DNA from 3 places in the Nonomuraea sp. NPDC050328 genome. Region 3 is predicted to be linked to each of the others. Evidence: riboswitches for the same ligand, from Rfam matches in the RefSeq annotation. Region 3 holds a riboswitch; each other region holds the start of a gene.
What was found. Region 3 has a riboswitch for thiamine pyrophosphate ahead of ACIBG7_RS01210 (TenA family protein). Riboswitches for the same ligand answer to the same signal wherever they lie in the genome.
Positions count from the first base shown of each region.

Region 1: another riboswitch for thiamine pyrophosphate. It lies ahead of ACIBG7_RS40685 (purine-cytosine permease family protein); the one in region 3 lies ahead of ACIBG7_RS01210 (TenA family protein).
Region 2: another riboswitch for thiamine pyrophosphate. It lies ahead of ACIBG7_RS09790 (FAD-dependent oxidoreductase); the one in region 3 lies ahead of ACIBG7_RS01210 (TenA family protein).

Region 1 covers NZ_JBITIW010000016.1:150,278-157,496, reverse strand. The annotation lists gene ACIBG7_RS40705 (membrane protein insertase YidC) at 1-217, shown strand, start outside; gene ACIBG7_RS40700 (ATP-binding protein) at 214-639, opposite strand; gene ACIBG7_RS40695 (PAS domain S-box protein) at 792-2,639, opposite strand; gene ACIBG7_RS40690 (methylated-DNA--[protein]-cysteine S-methyltransferase) at 2,731-3,249, shown strand; gene ACIBG7_RS40685 (purine-cytosine permease family protein) at 3,224-4,558, opposite strand; TPP riboswitch at 4,549-4,661, opposite strand; gene ACIBG7_RS40680 (rhodanese-like domain-containing protein) at 4,684-5,007, opposite strand; gene ACIBG7_RS40675 (DNA-formamidopyrimidine glycosylase family protein) at 5,018-5,896, opposite strand; gene ACIBG7_RS40670 (LCP family protein) at 5,932-7,209, opposite strand.
Region 2 covers NZ_JBITIW010000002.1:779,745-786,963, reverse strand. The annotation lists gene ACIBG7_RS09810 (polyprenyl synthetase family protein) at 1-405, shown strand, start outside; gene thiE (thiamine phosphate synthase) at 522-1,163, opposite strand; gene ACIBG7_RS09800 (Rv2175c family DNA-binding protein) at 1,141-1,515, opposite strand; gene ACIBG7_RS09795 (NAD(P)/FAD-dependent oxidoreductase) at 1,546-2,706, opposite strand; TPP riboswitch at 2,732-2,843, shown strand; gene ACIBG7_RS09790 (FAD-dependent oxidoreductase) at 2,833-3,993, shown strand; gene thiS (sulfur carrier protein ThiS) at 3,993-4,193, shown strand; gene ACIBG7_RS09780 (thiazole synthase) at 4,186-4,968, shown strand; gene pknB (Stk1 family PASTA domain-containing Ser/Thr kinase) at 5,037-6,983, shown strand; gene alc (allantoicase) at 7,097-7,219, opposite strand, start outside.
Region 3 covers NZ_JBITIW010000001.1:259,248-266,466, reverse strand. The annotation lists gene ACIBG7_RS01225 (DivIVA domain-containing protein) at 1-1,197, opposite strand, end outside; gene mce (methylmalonyl-CoA epimerase) at 1,379-1,792, opposite strand; gene ACIBG7_RS01215 (acetyl-CoA C-acetyltransferase) at 1,841-3,010, shown strand; gene ACIBG7_RS01210 (TenA family protein) at 3,050-3,715, opposite strand; TPP riboswitch at 3,703-3,800, opposite strand; gene ACIBG7_RS01205 (DUF4230 domain-containing protein) at 4,133-4,792, opposite strand; gene ACIBG7_RS01200 (hypothetical protein) at 4,912-6,246, opposite strand; gene ACIBG7_RS01195 (MarR family transcriptional regulator) at 6,393-6,923, shown strand; gene ACIBG7_RS01190 (tetratricopeptide repeat protein) at 6,907-7,219, shown strand, end outside.

The DNA.
Region 1 (7,219 bases), on a different contig from region 3:
GGTGTTGGTCGCGGCCATTGTCGTGGTGGCCTGGCTGACTTCACGCAAGGTGAAGGCGAAGCTACCCGAGGACCAGCCCGAAATGCTGCGCAAGATGTTGCCGATGTTCTCCTTCGGCTCGGCCGTGGCCGCCCTCTTCCTCCCGATGGCGGCCGGCCTCTACCTGCTGATCTCCGCAGCGTGGACCTACGGAGAACGAGCAGTCCTCTACGCCTAACCGGCTTCCTTCAACGCCGGCTCAGCAGCTACGACGTGCGGCGCGGGGACGACGGCCCAGACCGTGGTGACCTCGCCTTCATGGCGAACACCCCACTTCTCCGCGACGTACTCCACGATTCCGAGCCCCCGGCCCCCCAGCGAGGACAGGGCCGGTCGGCCCGCCCTCGGCTCGGTCGCCGCACCCCCGTCACTGACCGCCACTTCCACCAGATCGTCACTCAGCAGCCAGGCCACCCGGACCATGCCGGACGGCAGAGGATGGGCGTGCCGGAGGGCGTTGCTGAGCAGCTCGCTGACCACCAGCACCGCATCGTCGATCGCCCCGGAGAAGATCCCCCACTCCTGCAGTTCGCTGCTCAGGCGCTGGCGTGCGACGGCGACGCTGGACGGTGCGTAGGGCAGTAGCACCACGCTCGACACACCCACCTCCCCGATCCCAGTCCCCCCGTGGACCCACAGTGGGAACACACCCCGGTACGACCGAAATGCCCCGTTGCACGGTCACAGAAACCGGCGACCGATTACGGCTTGTCTACATTGGACGATAGATCAGCAGATCCGTGACCACATCGTTACTGCACCGGTGTGTCGGGTTCGATAAAGAGCGCCAGCCGCATCCTGGTCCCTCCCCCCGGCCTCGGGTGGGCGGTCACCTCGCCGCCCTGCGCGCGGGCCAGGGACCGCACGATGTACAGGCCCAGTCCCACGCCGCCGAACTTGCGCCGGTCGCCGCTGTCCACCTGGACGAACCGCTCGAAGATCCGTTCACGGTCGTCCGGCCTGATGCCGAGGCCCTCGTCGTCCACCACGACGACCACGGTGTCCTCCTCGGCCCAGGCCTCCACGGAGATCAGCCCGCCGTGCGGGGAGTACTTGAAGGCGTTCTCCAGCAACTGGCCCAGGATGATGTCGGTGGCCAGCGCGTCGCCTCTGACCAGCGGCAGCTCCGCCGGCAGGGAGACCTCGACCCGGTGCCGGTCCGACAGCACCGGCAGGCCCAGGGTCGCGGCGCGGACCCGCTCGGCCAGGTCGAAGGTCTCGATCCGCACGGCTAACTCGTCGGCCCCGGCCCGCGCGCCGAGCAGCAGGTGGTCCATGAGCTGCCCGAGCGAGCGCGCCCGCTCGGCGATCGTGTGCACCGCGCTGCGGCGTTCGGCGTCGGTCATCTTGTCCCAGCGCGCGTCCAGCGTGCTGGCGAAGCCGCGCACGATGGTGATCGGGGTGCGCAGCTCGTGGCTGGTGGTCGCCAGGAACAGGTCCTTGGCCTCCTCCAGCTCCTTGGCCGCGGTCACGTCGCGGAAGTCGACCACGACCTCGCCGGTCTCCTCGATGCGGGCGGCCACCATGTCCATCCAGCGCCCGGTGTCGAGCTGCACGGTCAGCTTCTCCCCCGGCTCGGGCAGCGGGAAGGGCGGCGGCCCGCCCAGCACGGCCTCGGCGGTGAAGCCGGTCAGCTCCCCGGCCGCCGGGTTCCACTGGAGCACCCCGCCCGCGCTGTCCAGGACGGCGATGCCGTCCGCGCTGGCGTCGAAGACCGCCCGCTCGTGCGCCCGCTGGCGCACCGCGTCCTGGTAGGCCACCGCGTTGCTCACCGCGATGCCGGCGTGCCCGGCCAGCAGTTCCAGCAGCTCCAGCTCGACATGCCCGGGCTTGCGGTCGGCGAAGAGCGCGTACAGCCCGCCGTACGGCCGGCCGCCCACCGCCGCCAGGCCGAGCGCGATGGTGTGCAGGCCGGGCAGCTCGGCCCAGATCAGGTCGTCGAGGTGGTGGCTCTCCAGGAGCACGGTCTTGCCGGTCCGCATCAGCTTGCCGACCAGGCTGGCGTTGAGGTCGGCCGTCGAGCCCTTGAGGTGCTCGGGCAGCCGGTGGGAGGAGACCAGCCGCAGCCGGTCGCCCTCGATCAGCACGAAGCCGCCCGCGTCGGCGCCGGTCAGCTCGCTCAGGCTGGCGGCGATCCGGTCGAGCACCGCGGGCAGCTCCAGCGCGGCGTTGATGTCGCCGACCACGTCGGTCAGCTTGCGCACGAGCTGCGCCCGGCGCGCTCCGCGGCTGCGCGCGGCGATGTCGTCACGGACCAGGTGATGGACGCACACGTACCCGACCACCGAGGCGCCCTGGCACAACGCGCTGGTGTCCACCCGCAGGTCGAGCAGGGTGCCGTCGCGCCGGAAGCGTTTGGTGCGCAGGGAGACCTGCCCGCCCGTCCGCACCCGCTCCAGCACCGCGTTGTGCTCGGCGGTCAGCTCGCCCGGCACGATCGGGGCGCGCCGTCCCACCAGCTCCTCGGCGCTCCAGCCGAACAGCCGCTCGGCGGCCGGGTTCCAGGCCAGCACGGTCTGGTCGCGGTCGAGCGCCACCACGGCGTTGGGCGAGCTGGCGAGCACGGCCTCTGCCAAGCTGTCGTCCCAGTCGCCACTCACCTCTCCATAGTGCCGACGTCACGGGCGCTCCGCAGGCCGATCCGTCCGATACGCTGCGCTCACCATGTCAGACCTGGACGCACTGCTTAGAGTGACCTCTCCCGACTATCGGGGCGAAGGCCCGCCCGACATCGCCTTCGGCACCTACGACGGCGCGGTCGGCCGGCTGGTGCTGGCCGTGACCGCGCGGGGCGTGGCCTCCTGCGGGTACGAGGACGAGCACGTCGTCTTCGAGCGGCTGAGCCGTACCGCCGGGGGGTCGATCGGGCCGGACGCGCGCCGGCTCGACCCGGTGCGGCGCGAGCTCGACGCCTACTTCTCCGGGCGGTTGCGCGCCTTCACCGTCACCGCCGACCTGCAGCTCGCCACGCCGTTCTCGCGGACCGTGCTGCAGATGGTGGCGGCGGTGCCGTACGGGAGCACGACCACGCGTGCGGAGCTCGCCGAACGCATCGGGCGGCCCCAGGCGCTCCATGCGATCAGCAACGCGCTCAGCACCAACCCGGTCTGCGTGATCGTGCCGTGCCACCGGGTGGCCGACGACGGCGGCTACGCGGGGGGCGCAGCCGCCAAGCGGCATCTGCTCACCGTCGAGAACCGAGCCCGATGAGCCAGGTCACCAGGGCCGAGACGACGAAGGCGCCCAGGGCCGCGCTCATCCACGGCTGAGGGGTGAAGCCGATCGCCTCGCGGGCGCCGTTCCAGATCGCCGCCCACCACGCCACCTTCGGCGGCGCGGCCAGCATCCACCAGGTGACGAAGCCGAGGACCCACGGCACGACCATGAGCCAGCGGCTCGGCGCGTCGTCGGCGGTGTTCCAGCGGGCCCGGCCGCCGAGCAGGAAGTAGTCGACGGTCAGCACGGCGAACATCGGGACGAAGACGGCGCCGATGATGCTGAGGAAGGCGCCGTAGGAGTTGACGTCCACGACCAGGGCGACGCCGATGGTCAGCACGCCGATCGCCACGGACAGGATCCGCCGGTCCACCTTGGGCAGCAGGTTCTGCAGGGACATCGTGGTCGAGTAGTTGTTGGCGAAGGACTGGTCGGTCTCGCGCAGCACCAGGATGCCGAAGAAGAACGCGCCCAGCGGGGCCGCGACGAACGGCGCGAACACCGCGGTCGAGTCGGCCAGCACCGCCTGGTGCCCGGCGATGGCCACCGCGTAGACGCCGATCACCAGGCAGGCCACCTGCGCCAGGCTGTAGCCGATCACCGCGCCGCCGAAGGCCGCGCCGCTGGAGCGCGAGTGCCGGGCGAAGTCGGCCGCCACCGGCACCCAGGAGATGGACAGCGCGATCACGAAGTCGACCGCCGGGACGAAGGCGTCCCACGTGCCGGAGACCGGCGGCGCCTCGCCGACCAGCACCACCGCGAACCACACCGTCGAGATGATCACGCCGGCGGTCACGACGCGACGGATCAGCCGGATCGCGCCGAGCGGGTAGATCGTCAGGACCACGGTGAGCACCCCGGCCACGATCACCCACACCGCGTACGGCACAGCCGTCCCGAAGATCGCCTGGGCCCCCTTGGAGATCACCCAGAGCTCGAACGCGCCCCACCCGAGCATCTGGATGACGTTGAGCAGGGTCGGGACGTACGACAGCTTGGCCCCGAACAGCCCGCGCAGCAGCACCATGGCCGGCCGCCCGGTCTGCGCGCCGGGCACCGCGGCCAGGCCCACCATGGCGGTGCCGATCAGGCTGCCCACCACGGTGGCGGTGATCGCCGCGGGCACGCTCAGCGGCGTGCCGCTGACCAGCGGGTCGATCATGAACAACGCGAAGGCGAACCCGAGCAGGCTCATGCCCAGGTTGGCCCAGAACGCGCTCTGGTCGAGCACCCCCAGGACCTTCGGGGGCGCCTCGTCCAGCGTCAGCGGCACTTCTGCATGGGGATCGGCGACATGCGCCATCACACACTCCCTACGCCGGCATTACCCGGACAGGTTCATGCGGTCGGCGACAGCGGTAGTCGCCCTCTCAGCCTGGTTGCCCCAAGCTCCCGCGGGTCTGAAATTTTCGACCGGATTATGTCACATCAGGCCACGAAAGGGGATTGCCCGGTCTCGCTGACCATCTCCCGGCCGGCGGCCTCCCACGCCTGCATGCCGCCTTCGACGTTGACCGCCTTGCGGCCGATGTGGTTGAGCCAGGCGGCGGCGTTGTAGGAGCGCCCGCCGATCCGGCAGAGCACGTAGAGCGTCTGGTCGGCCGGGACCTCCTCGACCCGCATCTGCAACTCGCCCAGGGGGATGTGCACCGCGGCGGGGGCGTGGCCGGCCACCCATTCGACCTGCTCACGCACGTCGAGCAGGTAGGCGTCGGCAGGCACCTCGCGGGCCTGAATCTCGGGAACCGTCATGCCCACCAGGCTACTTGAGCAACTTGCTCATCCGCCGGTCCGCCAGGGGCTTGCCGCCGGTCTGGCAGGTGGGGCAGTACTGGAGCGAGGAGTCGGCGAAGGAGACCTCGCGGATGGTGTCGCCGCACACGTCGCAGGGCTCGCCCGCCCGGTTGTGCACGCGCAGGCCGGACTTCTTCTCCGCCTTGAGGTCCTTGGCCGCCAGGCCGTGCGCCCGCTCCACCGCGTCACGCAGGGTGGTGACGATGGCCTCGTGCAGGTCGGCGACCTGGGCCTCGGTCAGCGACGAGGCGATCTTGAAGGGCGACATCCGGGCGGCGTGCAGCACCTCGTCGGAGTAGGCGTTGCCGATGCCGGCGATCACCTTCTGGTCGCGCAGCAGGCCCTTGATCTGGGTGCGGGAGCCGCCCAGGATCTGCTGGAGGGCCTGGACGGTGAAGGCGGGGTCGAGCGGGTCGGGGCCGAGGGCGGCCACGCCCGGCACCTCGTCCGGATTTTTCACCACGTAGACGGCCAGGCGTTTCTGCGTGCCCGCCTCGGTGAGCTCGAAGCCCGGCGCCAGGCCCAGCTCGTTCGGCGACAGCCGTACCCGCACCGCCAGCGGCCCCTTGCCGGGACGGACCGGTTTCGCGCCCGAGAGGTCCTCACGCCAGCGCAGCCAGCCGGCCCGCGCCAGGTGGATGACCAGGTGCAGGCCGTCGCAGTCGAGGTCGAGGAACTTCCCGTGCCGGGACACGCCGGTGATCTCCAGCCCGCCCAGCGCCGTGACGGGCGGGTCGAAGGTCTTCAGCGCCTGGAAGGCGACGACGTCCACGCCGAGGACCGTGTGGCCGACGGCCCGGTCGCGGAGGAACTCGACGAGAGATTCCACTTCGGGTAGTTCCGGCATGCGTCCAGAGTACGGTCCACAGGCTGTGGACAACGTCAGCCCGCGCTGAGCAGGTCCTTCGGCACCGGTTTGTCGTCGGCCAGCGCGTCGAACAGCCGCAGCGCCTTCTCCCTGTCCCACTTGACGCCCTCGCCGCCGCCCACCTGCTCGACGCCGCCGAACGGCACGACCGTGGTCACCGGGCTGTCGCCCATGGCCAGGCCGAGCGAGAGCAGGTCGAACGCGCCGGTGCCCTCGGAGACGTCGACCGAGTCGGTCGCCGCGGTGGCCAGCGGGATGGCGGTGAACGGGTTGATCAGCACGCCCGGGCTGGCGGCCTTCTTGACCACCGCGCCGAGGAACTGCCGCTGCCGCTTGGTCCGCTCGAAGTCGGGCAGCGCGCCGTTGTAGCGGGTGCGCACGTAGCCGAGCGCCTCGCCGCCGCTGAGCACCTGCTTGCCCTTCTTGAGCTTCAGCCCGGCCTTGGGGTCGTTGATGTTCTCGCTCACGTTGATCTCGACGCCGCCGACCGCGTCGACGATGCCGACGAACCCGGCGAAACCGATCTCCATGTAGTTGTCGATCCGCAGCCCGGTCGCGCCCTCGACGGTCCGCACCAGCAACTGCGGCCCACCGCCCTTGATCGCGTCGGAGTAGGCGGCGTTGAGCTTGTTGCGGCCGTTGCCGGGGATGGTGACCGCCGAGTCACGCGGGAGGCTGACCAGCGTGGACCGGCCGCCGCCGTCGGGGACGTGCAGCAACATCATCGAGTCGGTGCGCCGGCCGACCGCGCGGCCGGTGGCCAGCTTGCGGCGCTGCGCCGCGGTCAGGCCCTTGCGGCTGTCGGAGCCGACCAGCAGCCAGTTGGTGCCCGGCCCGTCGGCGGGACGGCCCTCGTAGTCGTCGAGCACGCCGGCGATGGTGTTGATCCGGCCGTCGATCCAGAAGAACCCGACCACCGCCAGCACCAGCAGCACGGCCAGCAGGCCGGCCAGCACCCCGCCGACGATCTTCCAGCGGAAACGGAAGCCGCCGCCGGTCCTGGGGCCGCGCGGCGGCTTGGGGCCCTTCGGCGGCGGCGCGGGCGAGTTCAGCGGACGCACCGGGCTCTTCCCCTCCCGCACCTTGCCGTAGACCTTGGAGCGGCCCTTCGGCTGCTCCTGCTGCTGCTCGTAGGCCGCGGTACGCGGCGCTGGGGGTTGCTCGTGCCGCGCGGTGGGTGCCACGCTCCCGGGCAGCGGATGTGCGGGCACGCCTCGCGGAGCGCCCTGGCCCGGGAGCGGGCGGCGGTCCTGCGGTGAGCGGACCGCCCGCGTTCGGTCGTCCTCGGACATGCTGGTCTGT
Region 2 (7,219 bases), on a different contig from region 3:
ATCGACGAGCTGTGCGTCGGCTACGGCACCCGGGTGGGCATCGCCTTCCAGCTCCGGGACGACATCCTCGGCGTCTTCGGCGACCCGGCCGAGACCGGCAAGCCGGCCGGTGACGACCTGCGGGAGGGCAAGCGGACGATGCTGGTGGCCAAGGCGCTGGCGGCGGCCTCGGCCGCGGAGGCGGCGACGATCCGGCGGCTGCTCGGCGACCCGGAGCTCGACGCCGCGGGGGTCGCGGCGCTCCGCTCGATCATCGAGGACACTGGAGCGTTGCAGGAGTGCGAGGACCTCATCGGGTCCTACCTGGAGGAGTCGCTGGCGGTGCTGGACAAGGCGCCGGTCACCGGCGAGGCCAAGGCGGCGCTGGCCGAACTGGCGGTCGCGGCCACCTCCCGCAAGACCTGAGCCCGCGGGCAGGACAAGTCGCGCCGCCTCCCGCAAGACCTGAGCCCGAGGGCGGGGCAAGCGGGCGGGAAAGAGCCGTGCCCGGGCTTTGCGGCCCGGGCACGAGGGATGGTCGGTCAGGTGGCGGCGGCTAGCCGCTTGGCGAACTCCGCCGCGGCCGCGCCCGGGTCCTCCGCCTCGGTGATCGCCCGGACCACCACCACGCGGCGCACGCCGTACGAGAGGACCTCGTCGAGGTTGTCCAGGTCGATGCCGCCGATGCCGAACCACGGGCGGGCGGCGCCGAGCCCGGCGGCGTGTCTCAGCAGCTCCGGGCCGGGCGCGTGGCGTCCGGGTTTGGTGGGTGTGGGCCAGATCGGCCCGCAGCAGTAGTAGTCGACCCCCTCCTCGGCGGCCGCCGCCGACGCCTCCGCGGTGGAGTGCGTGGAGCGGCCGATGAGGATGTCGTCGCCGAGCAGCTCGCGCGCGACGGGCACGGGCAGGTCGTCCTGGCCCAGGTGGAGCACGTCGGGACGGGCCGCGTACGCGATGTCCGCCCGGTCGTTCACCGCCAGGAGCCTGCCGTGCCGGTCGCAGGCCTCGCGGAAGACCTCCAGGAGCGCGAGCTCCTCGCGTGCTTCCAGGCCTTTTTCCCGGAGTTGCACGATGTCGACGCCGCCGGCGAGCACGGCGTCGAGGAAGTCGGCGAGGTCACCGCGGTCGCGGCGGCCGTCGGTGCAGAGGTAGAGCCGAGCGTCAGAAAGCGAGGGCCTGGGCACGTCGCTTGACCTCGGTGTGACGACCGGCCCTGATCGCCTCGATGGGCGAGCCGGGGAGCGAGTCGTCGGGGGTGAACAACCAGCGCAGAGCCTCGACGTCGTCGTATCCCGAGTCGAGGAGCACGGTGAGCGTGCCGGGCAGTCCCTTCATCACTTCGCCGCCGTCGAGGAAGACGGCGGGCACCTGCGGACCGCCGCTGCCCCGGCGCACGCCGAGGAGCTTGTGGTCCTTGAGGAGCTGCTTGGCGCGGCCGATCGAAAGGTCGAGCCGCTTGGCCACTTCGGGGAGCGTGAGCCACTCGTCAACGAGCTGCTCGGTGTCCCGGTCGATCTGTGCAACAGAGAGCGTCACGACACCACAACTACCACACGCCGTCCTTGCTCAAACTACACAGTCTCGTAGGGGGACCTGTGAATCCGCCAGCAGCGCCGCGTCAAGATGCTGTCCCGCTTCGATGATCCGGCGGCCCTGGACGAGGTCGCGCGGCCGGTCGACGGTGAGAATCGCGGCGAGGCGATCATCGCTGGTCAGCCAGCACGCGGTCCATTTCGGCTCGCCTTCGCCGCGGTAGAGCAGCCGCGCCTCCTGCGGGTCGCCGGCGAACTGGACCATGTGCCCGAACTGCTCCGACCAGAAGTACGGGACCGGGTCGTAGACCTCGTCCTGGCCGAGCAGCGCCGCGGCGGCCACCTCGGGGGCGCCCAGGGCGGTGTCCCAGTGCTCCACGCGCAGCCGGCGGCCGTAGCGGCGCGACCACCACGCGGCGCAGTCGCCGACCGCGACCACGCCGGGCATCGAGGTGCGCAGGTGCTCGTCGGTCACCACGCCGTTGTGCAGGTCGATGTCGGCGTCGGCGAGCCATTCGACGGCCGGCCGTACGCCGATGCCCGCCACGACCACGTCGGCGTCCAGGAACTCGCCGGAGGTCAGCCGGACGCCGCCCTCGTCCACCTCGCTCACCATGGCCCCGAGCCGCAGGTCGATGCCGTCGTACCAGGGGATGATCCGCTCTCCCACCTCGGGCGCGACGGCGTGCGCCAGCGGGGCCCGGCCGGCCTCGACGACGGTCACCGCGCATCCGGCGCGGCGGGCCGCGGTCGCGACCTCGGCGCCGATCCAGCCCGCGCCGACGACGACCACCCGCGCCCCGGCCACGAAGGTGGCCCGCAGCAGCAGGGCGTCGTCGATGGTGCGCAGCACGTGCTGCGGCCCGTCGCCGGGCAGCCGGATCGGGTCGGCGCCGGTGGCGATCACCAGGCCGTCGAAGGGCAACTCGCCCTCGGTGGTCTCCACCACCCCCTCGCGCAGGCCCTTGGCGGCCACGCCGGGGCGGAAGTCCACCTCCATCGCCTCCAGGTCGACGTCCACGTAGGTGCGGTCCGTCTCGCCGAGCAGCACCGCCTTCGACAGCGGTGGCCGGTCGTAGGGCCGGTGGCGCTCCTGCCCCAGCAAGGTGATCCCGCCTTCGTACCCACGGCCCCTCAGGGCCTCCACGCTGCGTACCCCGGCCAGGCCCGCGCCGACCACCACGACATGATTCACGGCTCCGACCCTAGTAGGCTGGAGCCGCAAGACGCGCGGGAGTCCGGCTGCACCGGGCTGAGAGGAAGGCTGGCGGCCTTCGACCGCAGACACCTGATCCGGATCATGCCGGCGAAGGGAGCGGACATGGATGTGATCGTGGGCGGGGGCGTCGCCGGCCTCGCCGTCGCCTGGCGGCTGGCCCGCACCGGGCGTCCCGTCACCGTCGTCGATCCCGCTCCGGGCGCCGGGGCCTCCCACGCCGCGGCCGGCATGCTGGCCCCGGTCAGCGAGACCGCCTACACCGAGACCGCGCTGCTGCGCCTGGGCTCGGCCTCGCTGCGCCGCTGGCCGGAGTTCGCCGCCGACCTGGCCGCCGACCTCGGCGAACCCGACTGGGCGGCGCTGCTCGACTACCGCACCGACGGCACGCTCGACGTCGCCTTCAACGCCGACGACCTGGCCGCGCTCGACGAGCTGGCCGCCTTCATGGCCGGGCTCGGGCTGCCGGTCGAGCGGCTGACCGGGCGCGAGTGCCGGCGGCTGGAGCCCATGCTGGCCCCCTCGGTGCGCGGCGGCCTGCTGGCCGGCGGCGACGCCTGGGTCGATCCCCGCCGGCTCACCCGCGCCCTGCTGGCCGCGTTGACCCGGCTCTCCGTGCCGCTCGTGGCCGCCCGCGCGGAGGCTCTCCTCCGCTCCGGCGACCGCGTCCACGGCGTACGGCTGGCGCGATCCGACGGCGGGCCCGGCAGCGGATTCGACGGCGGATTCGACGGCGGTTTCGGCGGCGGGCTCGACGGCGGGCCCGAGGATCTGGAGGCCGAGCGGGTCGTGCTGGCCGCCGGGTCCTGGAGCGGCGCGCTGCACGACGTCCCGGTCCGGCCGGTCAAGGGCCAGATCCTGCGCCTGCGCTCCCCCGAGCCGCTGCTCACCCGCTGCGTGCGCGGCCTGGTCCACGGCAACCCCGTCTACCTCGTCCCGCGCGGCGACGGCGAGCTGGTGGTCGGCGCGACGCAGGAGGAGCTGGGCTTCGACACCCGCGTCACCGCGGGCGGCGTCTACGAGCTGCTGCGCGACGCCCGCGAGCTGGTGCCGGGCGTCACCGAGCTGGAGCTGGTCGAGTGCGTGGCCGGGCTGCGGCCCGGGACGCCCGACAACCTGCCCCTGATCGGCCCGGCGCCGGAGCCGGGCCTGGCCCTGGCCACCGGGCACCACCGCGGCGGGGTGCTGCTCGCCCCGCTCACCGCCGCGATCATCCAGGGCGAGGAGAGCGAGCTGGCCGCGTTGTGCTCGCCGGGAAGGTTCTGATGAAGGTGACGATCAACGGCGCCGCGCGTGAGGTGCCGGAGGGCACGACCGTGGCGCAAGCCGTACGCACGCTGACGGAGCAGACCACCGGCGTCGCCGCGGCGGTCAACGACGAGGTCGTACGGCGGGGCGCGTGGGAGTCCACGGCGCTCGGCGACGGCGACCGCCTCGAGGTGCTGACGGCGGTGCAGGGTGGCTGAGGGCACGCCGGACCTCGCGGCGGACGAGCTGGTCATCGCCGGCGAGCGGTTCGGCTCCCGGCTGATCATGGGCACCGGCGGGGCGCCGTCGCTGGAGGTGCTCGACCAGGCGCTGGCCGCCTCGGGCACGGAGCTGACCACGGTCGCGATGCGGCGGCTCGACCCGGCCGCCCGCGGCTCGGTGCTGGACGTGCTGCGCAAGCGCGACATCAAGGTGCTGCCCAACACCGCGGGCTGCTTCACCGCCGGTGAGGCCGTGCTGACCGCGCGGCTGGCGCGCGAGGCGCTGGGCACCGACTGGGTCAAGCTGGAGGTCATCGCCGACGAGCGCACGCTGCTGCCCGACCCGATCGAGACCTTCGACGCCGCCGAGCGGCTGGTCGCCGACGGCTTCGTGGTCCTGCCGTACATCGGGGACGACCCGGCGCTGGCCCGGCGGCTGGAGCAGGCGGGCTGCGCGGCGGTGATGCCGCTGGGCGCGCCGATCGGCTCCGGGCTCGGCATCCGCAACCCGCACAACATCGAGCTGATCGTCGAGGCGGCCGGGGTGCCGGTGATCCTCGACGCGGGCATCGGCACGGCGAGCGACGCGGCGCTGGCGATGGAACTGGGCTGCGACGCCGTCCTGCTGGCCACCGCGGTCACCCGGGCGCAGCGGCCGGAGCTGATGGCCTCGGCCATGCGCGCGGCGGTCCAGGCCGGGCGGCAGGCGCGGCTGGCCGGGCGCATCCCGAGGCGGCACCATGCCCACGCCTCGTCCCCGCTAACCCCGTGAGAGTCAATCCAGCATCGGTTTCGGGCGGTCAAACCCTCGCGGTGGCAAATCGCCCGTAAACTCGGCGTGTGGACACGACGACTGCGGACCCCCTCGTCGGGCGGCTACTCGACGGGCGCTACCGCGTCGAGTCCCGGATCGCCCGTGGCGGCATGGCCAGCGTCTACCTGGCGCTGGACGTCCGGCTCGACCGCACGGTCGCGCTCAAGGTGATGCACCGCTCGCTGGCCGAGGACCCGGCCTTCGTGCGCCGGTTCATCGGCGAGGCCAAGTCGGTGGCGAGCCTGTCGCACCCGAACATCGTGCACGTCTTCGACCAGGGCACCGACGGCGACGTGGTGTACCTGTCGATGGAGTACGTGCCGGGCAAGACGTTGCGCGACATCCTGCGCGAGCGGGGCCGGCTGGCGCCGCGCGAGGCGCTGGAGCTGATGATCCCGGTGCTGGCCGCGCTCGGCTCGGCGCACCAGGCGGGCATGGTGCACCGTGACGTCAAGCCGGAGAACGTGCTCCTGACCGACGACGGCCGGGTCAAGGTGGTGGACTTCGGGCTGGCCCGCGCGATCGAGGCGACCAACCAGACGCGCACCGGGATGATGATCGGCACCATCGGCTACATGTCGCCGGAGCAGGTGACGACCGGCGGGGCGGACGTGCGCAGCGACGTCTACGCGTCGGGGATCATGCTCTTCGAGCTGATCACGGGGCGGCAGCCGTACGAGGGGCAGACCCCGATGGCGGTCGCCTACAAGCACGTGCACGAGACGGTGCCGCCCACCGGCACGCCGCTGATCGACGCGCTGATCGGCCAGGCCACCGGGCACGAGCCCGCCTCCCGCTACGCCGACGCCTCGGCGATGCTGGTGGCGGCGGTCGAGGCGCACCGGATGATGCCGCACGCGTCGCTGCCGAACGGGTCGATGGGCCATGCCTCGATGCCCGGCAGCGGCGTGGGGCTGTCGGCGCCGCCGGCGACCGGGCAGCACCTGCAGCCCGGCGGGCCGGGCACGACGCCGCAGTTGAGCCCGTCGCACACGCTCATCCAGCCGCGGGCCGAGGTGCCCGCCGAGCCCCGCCCGGCCAAGCGCAAGGGCGCGGGCTGGTTCCTGATCGTGCTGGCCGTGATCATGGTGGGCGCGGTCGGGGTGAGCGCGTGGTTCTTCGCGCAGCCCACCTACGTCCAGGTGCCCGACCTGCTCGGGCGGCCGGTCGAGGCGGCGCAGCGGGCGATCGTCTCGCGCGGCTTCAAGGTCAAGCTGGCCGAGGGCCGGCACGACGGGAAGGTCGGCGCGGGCCTGGTGCTGTCCACCGACCCGGTCGCCGGCACCTCCGTGGAGGAGGCGTCCACGATCACCCTGGTGCCCTCGCTCGGGCCCAAGCTGGTGACCGTGCCGGGCCTGCGCGACATGACCGAGGAGCAGGCGCGGGTCATGCTGGCCGAGGCCGGGCTCAAGGTCGGCAAGGTGCGCCGGGTGGAGAACCCGCAGGTCGCGCGGGGCAAGGTGCTGGAGTCCCGGCCGCCGGCCGGCGAGCGGGTCAAGACCGGCACCCAGGTCGAGATCCGGATCAGCGACGGCCTGCTCATGCCGGACGTGAACGGCATGTCCCGCGACGACGCCAAGGCGCACCTGGAGTCGCTCGGCCTGCCCGTGCAGGTGCGCGAGGTGGACGACGAGGCCGAGCCGTGCACCGTCATCGCCCAGGTGCCGAAGGCCAAGTCGCCGGTGGACAAGGGCATGCCGGCCGAGATCACCGTGGTCAACTGCGGGTTCAGCCTGCCGGACTGGTGGATGCGCGGCGGCGAGGACTCCGAGGCCGGGGACGACGGCCGCGAGATGCGGCTGGTCCCGACCGTGGTCGGCAAGAACCTCGGCGAGGCCCGGCAGGAGCTGGAGGCGGCGGGGTTCAAGGTGAAGATCCGGCGGCTGCTCGGCACCGGCGTGGTCCGCCTGCAGCGCCCGATCCCGCCGGACGCCGAGCGCCCGGTCGGCGCCACCGTCACCCTCTGGCACTGACCTCCGCGAACCCCGCGCGGCCCGCACCGGGGTAGTGGAGGCATGCGCGTGCACACCGCCGGGTCCACGACTTCGACTGGCACCCGGCGGCGATCAAGACCATCGCGTGGCGGTCACGTTTCTGGGGTGAGGTGGCCGTGCAGGCGGACGCGGGCCAGGCCGCCGTCGGGGTAGATGTCGACCCGCACGTGGGTGACCGGCGGGGCGTCGGTGAGGCGGAAGCGGTGCGGCGCGTC
Region 3 (7,219 bases):
CGGCTTCGGCGGGGCCGCGGTGACCACGGGCGGCTCGGGCGCGGGCTCCATGCCCGGCAGCGAGGCGCCGCCGAGGAGCTGGCGGAGCTGCGCGAGGTGGCTGGTGATGCTGTCGCGCTGGCGGGTGAGGTCGTCGACGTGCCGCTGCATCTGGGTGCGGATGCGCTCGGCCTCGGACTTGGCCTCGGTGACGATGTGGTCGGCGCTCGACTTGGCCTCGGAGGCGATCTGCTCCGACTGCTTGCGGGCGTTGGCGACCATCTGCTTGGCGTGCGCGTCGGCCTCGCGACGGGTCTGCTCGGCCTGCTGGGTCGCCTTGGTGGCGCGGGTCTCGGCGGTCGCCGCCCGCTGCTCGGCCTCGGCCACCAGCTTCTGGGTGTTGGCCTGGGCGGTGGCGTGGCGCTCGGCGTCCTGGCGCTCGGCCTCCTCGCGGCGCGAGGCGAGCTGGATCTCGAACTCGGCCTCGTCCTGCGCCCGCTTGGCCTCCGACTCCTCCAGCACCCGCTGAGCCTGGGCGCGCATCTCGTCGGCCTGCCGCTTGGCGGTGGTGAGGACCTCGTCGCGCTCACGCTTGGTCGAGGCGCGGAGCTGGGCGACCTCGCGCTCGGTGGTGGTGCGGAGCTTGGCGATCTCGCGCTCGGCGTCGGCGCGCTTCTCGGCGACCTCGTGATCGGCGGTGGCGCGCAGCTTGGCGACCTCGCGCTCGGTGATCGCGGTCAGCTCGTCGGCCTCACGACGGGCGGTGGAGCGGGTCTCCTCGGCTTCGCGCTCGGCCGTCGTGCGCAGGTCCTCCGCCTCCCGGGAGGCCTGGGCGCGCACCGACGCGGCTTCGCTCTCGGCGGCGGCGCGAAGGTCGGCCGCCTCGACCTTGGCGGCGGCCTTGATCTCGTTGGCCTCGGACCGGGCCGCCTGCACGAGCTCGGTCGCCTGTTCCTCGGCGAGGCGGAGCAGCTGTTCTATACGAGCGCCCAGGCCCGAGTACGTCGGGCGTTCCTGCTCCTGGAGCTGGCGCTGGGAGTCGGACAGATCGCGCTGGAGCGCGCCAACCTGCTCGCGGGCCGTCCGCAGCTCGCCGTCGAGCTGCTTGAGGTGATCGTGAACCTGGTGCCGGTCATAACCCCGGAGCACCACGTCGAACTCGCGAGCGGGGGCATCCTCGAAGAAGTTGTTGAGCTGGGCGTCGATGTCGGACTGCATGGAGGCTCGATCCTGGGTTGTCGAGACGGCTACACGTGCCGGACGGGGGGTTCGGGGCATCCGAGCCAGGAGCCGGTGGCTCGGCGGCCAGGCTCCATGTCCGGTGGAAAGCCAGCGTACTCCGGTGTCGACGGCTTAGAGGCCCCGTCCGACTATCTGCGTTACCCGTTACTTATGAACGTTATTTGTGTTTGGCGGACTGGACTAGTTCCGTCAGCATTCCTCCCACGTCCTTGGGGTGCAGAAACGCTATGGATGACCCCATGGTCCCGTGTCTGGGGGCGCTGTCGAGGAGCCTGACGCCCTTCGCCGCGATCTCGTCCATGGTGAGCTTGACGTCGCCGACGCCGAACGCGACGTGGTGCACCCCCTCGCCCCGCTTGGCGAGGAACTTGCCCACCGGCGAGTCCGGGCTGAGCGGTTCGAGGAGCTGGATGTAGGAGTCGCCGGCCACCCGCAGCATGGCCTCCTTGACACCCTGCTCCTCGTTCACCTCGCGGGTGACGACCTCCAGCTCGAAGAGCTCGGAGAAGAGCTTGATCTTCTCCTCCAGGTCATGGCAGGCGATACCGACGTGATCGATGCGCAGCAGCATGTCGGTATCGTGTCAAACGACGCCGTCTTCGTTCCAGTGGAGGCCCCCATGTCTGGTTCCGTCATCGTCGCCGGAGCTCGCACGCCGATCGGCAAGCTGCTGGGTTCGCTGTCCGGGTTCTCCGGCACGGACCTGGGCGGGATCGCCATCAAGGCGGCCCTGGAGCGCTCGGGCGTCGCGCCCGAGCAGGTCGACTACGTGATCATGGGCCAGGTGCTCCAGGCGGGCGCCGGCCAGATCCCCTCCCGCCAGGCCGCGGTCAACGCCGGCATCCCGATGACCGTGCCGTCCCTGACCGTCAACAAGGTCTGCCTGTCCGGCCTCGACGCCATCGCGCTGGCCGACCAGCTCATCCGCGCCGGCGAGTTCGAGATCGTCGTCGCCGGCGGCATGGAGTCGATGACCAACGCCCCGCACCTGCTGCCCGGCCTGCGCAAGGGCGTCAAGTACGGCTCGTCCACGGTGCTCGACTCGATGGCGCACGACGGCCTGTTCTGCGCCTTCGACCAGTGCGCGATGGGCGAGTCCACCGAGCGGCACAACACCCGTCTCGGCATCGGCCGCGAGGAGCAGGACGCCTTCTCGGCCCGCTCCCACCAGCTCGCCGCCGCCGCGATCAAGAACGGCGTGTTCGCCGACGAGATCGTCCCGGTCGAGGTGCCCAAGAAGGGGCTGTTCGCCGACGACGAGGGCGTGCGCGCCGACACTACCGCCGAGACGCTCGCCCGGCTGCGCCCGGCCTTCGCCGCCGACGGCACCATCACCGCCGGCTCGGCCTCGCAGATCTCCGACGGCGCCTGCGCGGTGGTCGTGATGTCCAAGGCCAAGGCGGAGGAGCTCGGCCTGCCGTACCTCGCCGAGATCGGCCGGCACGGCAACGTGGCCGGGCCGGACGCCTCGCTGCAGTCGCAGCCGGCCAACGCCATCAAGCACGCCCTGGCGAAGCAGGGGCTCACCACCGGCGACCTCGACCTGGTCGAGATCAACGAGGCGTTCGCCAGCGTGGTGCTCCAGTCGGCCAAGGAGCTCGGCGTCGACCTGGACAAGGTCAACGTCAACGGCGGCGGCATCGCGCTGGGTCACCCGATCGGCGTCTCCGGCGCTCGCATCGTGCTCACCCTCGCCCACGAGCTCAAGCGGCGCGGCGGCGGGCTCGGCGCGGCCGGCCTCTGCGGTGGCGGCGGCCAGGGCGACGCGCTCATCATCCGCGTGCCCTGACCCGATCCGCTTGTCCGGCCCGGCGTATTGAGCGCCGGGTCAGGACAGCCACTGGGCCGTGGGCCAGGTCTCCAGGCGCCACGCGCTGTCCCAGAAGAGGTACTCGAACTCGGTGGCCCGGACGAAGGCGGCCGTCATCGCGCCGGTGTCGCCGCTCAGCGCGGCCCGGTCGGTGATCAGGCGCGCCTGGGTGACCGAGGCCTCGAAGGCCGGGTCGGCGTAGGTGGCGATCCAGGCGCGGTAGGGGTGGCTCGGGGTGCTCCGCCGTACCAGCGACTGGCCGACGTCCTGGTAGACCCAGAAGCAGGGCAGCACCGCGGCGGCCAGCACCTCGTAGGGCGCCGACAGCGCGGTGGCCTGCAGCCAGGAGGAGTAGGCCAGCGCGGTGGGCGAGGTGGCGACGCCGGCCAGGTCGGCCTCGGTCAGCCCGTACTCCTCGATGTAGCCGGCGTGCAGGGTGCGCTCGGCGGCGATGGCCCCGTGCGCGCTCTGCGCCCAGAAGGCCATCTCGTCCGGGTCGGCCGCGCGTACGGCCAGCGTCGCCAGCGCGCGGGAGAACGCCTCCAGGTAGCGCGCGTCCTGGACGATGTAGAAGGCGAAGCGCTCGCGGTCGAGGGTGCCCTCGCCGAGCGCGGTGTTGAACGGGTGCTCGTGGATGGCCTCGAGCAGCTTGGCGGTCCGTGCCCAGACGTCGTCGCTGAACATGACGGTCCCTTCGCTAGTGCTAACTAGGGCAGGTTCGACGGGTCTGTTCTCAGCCCGGACATTCCGGGCACCCCGCGTCATGCGCGACTCTACTAGACGACCGATCAGTGCTCGCGGAGGAGTCTCCGCGGGAGCTGGGCGAACCCGGCGGGGTCGATTCCCAGCTTACGGGCGGCCGAAACGAGGGAAGCGGGGCAGCTTGCGGAGCTGCCGCTCGATCGCCGCGTCCCGGCGCATCTCTTCAAGCTGGTGCTTGGCGGCGAGGAAGTGAATGTCGTTGAACATGCTTCAAGCTTCGCGCTAAGCCATGGCCTCCCGCATGAGGCAGATGCCTTATCCGGGAGGCGGTGAGCGGTCCTAGCCCGTACGGGTGACGCCTAGGTACGGTTCCCTGCTCCCGCAGGGGGAGCCGCGGCCTCAGGCTCCGTCGGTGAAGGTGACGCTGACCTTGGTGAAGCCGAGCGACTTCAGCAGGCCCTCCAGCATGAGCTTGGTGTTGGTGTCGGCGCGGTTGCGCAGGTCGCTGGCCAGGGCCGCCTCGTTGATCTTCTTCTCCGCGAGGGTGTAGAGCTCGCGCTGGTCGGGCGGGGAGCCGGCGAGGAAGTCCGACACCCGGTCGACGAAGCCGCGCTGCTGGGCGAAGACGTAGGAGCGCGAGTTGTCCAGGTTCGGCTTCTCCAGTTGCGCCCGCGGGATCTTGATCGTCGCCTGGGTGCGGTCCTGGTTGACCGTCACCGCGTCCTTCGCCAGTCCCGAGAAGTCGACGTAGGCGTCGACGTTCCCGGCGCCCACGAAGAGCGTGCGCGAGCCCTTGATCGCGTCGGGCAGGAAGTTGGCGTCCTTCTCCAGGTCCACCACGACCTGGAAGCTGCCGGTGGCCGCCTCGAAGCGGCTCAGGTTGTGGATGGACTGCAGCAGCACCGGCTGGCTGCGGTCCACCGTCTGCTCGCCGAAGGGGTCGGCCCACGACCAGACCAGCCGGACGCCCACCACGGCCAGGGCGAGCAGCACTAAGGCGAGGGCGATATATCTCCACCGGCGGCGCCGGGACCCGAGCGCCATGGGAGTCGTTTTCATGGGCCTCTCTCTACCCCCTCGCCAGGCGATCATGGCGTCCGGGGGGTGAGAAGTGAGTCGCGCGCCCGCCACGGTCACCCCGGAAGGCTCCACGGCGTACGGCAGGCCGCGCCGTACGCTCAGCGGGTGCCGGGCCAGGACACGCCCGTGACGGTGGCGTTCTGGCGGACCGGGTAGAGCTGCACCACGCCCGGGTTGGGCCGCGCCCGTCCGGCCATCGCGGCGGGCTCGCCGCCGAAGTGCCGCGCCGACAGGCGGCACGACTGGAAGTCGTTGTAGAACATCCGCAGCCAGCCGCGCCGCTGGTGCTCGCTGAGGCCGGAGAACCAGGCCGCGGCCGACTGGTGCTCGGGCAGCGGCCCGCCCGGCAGCGGCTCGCCCAGCAGCCACGCCACCACGATCTCGCGGTAGCCCGCGCCGGTCTCGCGCTCGCACCGGGCCGCCAGGCCCTCGACGTAGGCGCCGACCGCCTGCTCGGCGAAGCCGGGCGACAGGTCCGCCATGTGGATCGGCACCACGCCCGAGCCCGCCTTGAGCTCGCTGTCCAGCGGGCGCTGCTCGACGCGGGTGAAGGCGGCCGGCGTGCCCGACAGCCGCGAGGCGACCTTGGTGAAGGCCGCCGACAGCTCGGTCAGCCCGCCGCGCATGCCCGGGTGCACGCAGACCGTGATCGGCCAGTCCTGGCAGGCGTAGGCGATCGAGGCGTGCTCGTCCGAAGCGCCCTGCGACAGCAGCCGGGCCACGCCGACCCCGGCGACCAGCACCGCCACCAGCGCCGCGGCGAGCGCCAGCCGCTGGCGCGTCACCCAGGCCGCCCAGCCGAGCAGGATCGTCGCGGTCACCCCGAGCAGCCACAACGTCTGGTCGAGGAAGGCCGCCGCGCTCAACCCCTGGAACAGGTCGTACGGCTCGCCCGTGCCCGGCGTCAGCCGGTCGAGCCAGGTGCTGGCCGGCGCCAGCCAGCTGAAGACCACGTACGAGGCCAGCCCGGTCAGCGCCGGCGTCCAGCCGTGCGGCAGCAGCCAGCCGATGACCCAGCCGATCATCGCGTAGAGCGCCAGCCCCGCCATGCCCATGGCCAGCCCCGGCACGCTGACCCGCCCGGCCTGCTCGGTGAGGACGGTCTTGACCGCCAGCACCAGTACCGTCGCCCCGAACGCGCCGGCGACGACCACCACGATGGCCAGCGGCGCCTTGAGCGCCCGCCACGCGCCGACCGACCGCCCCCGCAGCGCCCGCCGCTTGCGCAGCGCCACCCAGGCGGCGAACGCCGCGGCGACCGGACCGGTCAGCCGCAGCGACCCGATCACCGCCACGACGATGTTCTCCCATGCGTCGACGCCCGGAATCAGCACGCTCCACGCCGCGACCAGCCCCACGGCCATGAGGACCGCGACGGTCACCAGCGCGCTGTGCTTGAGCTCCTCGCGCGTCACGCCGGCGTGCTCACGCACGCCGAGCCCTGTTGACATACATCAACTACCCCCCGGTAGGTGACCCCCTGTGCGAGAACCATAACTGAGCGTGATGTTTGGCGTCCCGATTCTTGGTCAAGCCGTCGCGCTCCGTAGCTGCCCAAATCAGGCGCTACCGTAGCGCTGTGTCGCTCAACCTGCCCTTCGATCCCATCGAACGAGCCGCGGACACCTGGAGGGTGCACTTCGGCCCCTCTTCCGCCATGGCCGCCGTGACCTCGATCATGAGAGCGCACCAGATCCTGCTGTCGCAATTGGACGCACTGCTCAAGCCCTATGACTTGACCTTCGCCCGGTACGAGGCGCTGGTGCTCTTGACCTTCAGCAGAACCGGCGCGCTCCCCCTGTCCAAGATCGGTGAGCGGCTCATGGTCCATCCCACCAGCGTCACCAACACGGTGGACCGGCTGGAGCGGGCCGGACTGGTGCGCCGCCTGCGCAACCCGCGCGACGGCCGCGGCGTCCTCGCCGAGATCACCGACCGTGGCCGGGACGTCGTCCGCCAGTCCACCGCCGACCTCATGGCCGCCGACTTCGGCATGGGCGCGTACGGCGAAGCCGACCTCAGCCAGATGTTCGACCTGCTCCGCACCCTGCGGGTGGCGGCGGGTGACTTCGCCATGCGGCAAGATGAGGAGCATGGCGGACATCTCTAGGCCCGGATCGCTCTACGGAGCGATCGATCTGGGCGCCAGGAAGCAGGCTCTGGAGGCGCAGGCCCGGCGTGAGGCGGCAGGTCCGCAGGCGTCTTCGGCGTCGACCGTGGACGTGACCGAGGAGAGCTTCACCACCGATGTGGTCGACCGCTCGATGAGCGTGCCGGTCATCCTCGACCTGTGGTCCCCGCGCTCGCAGGCCAGCGCGCAGCTCGGCCCGGTGCTGGAGAAGGTCGTCGGCGAGCTGGGCGGCCGCGCCGTACTGGCGAAGGTCAACGTCGACCTCAACCCGCAGA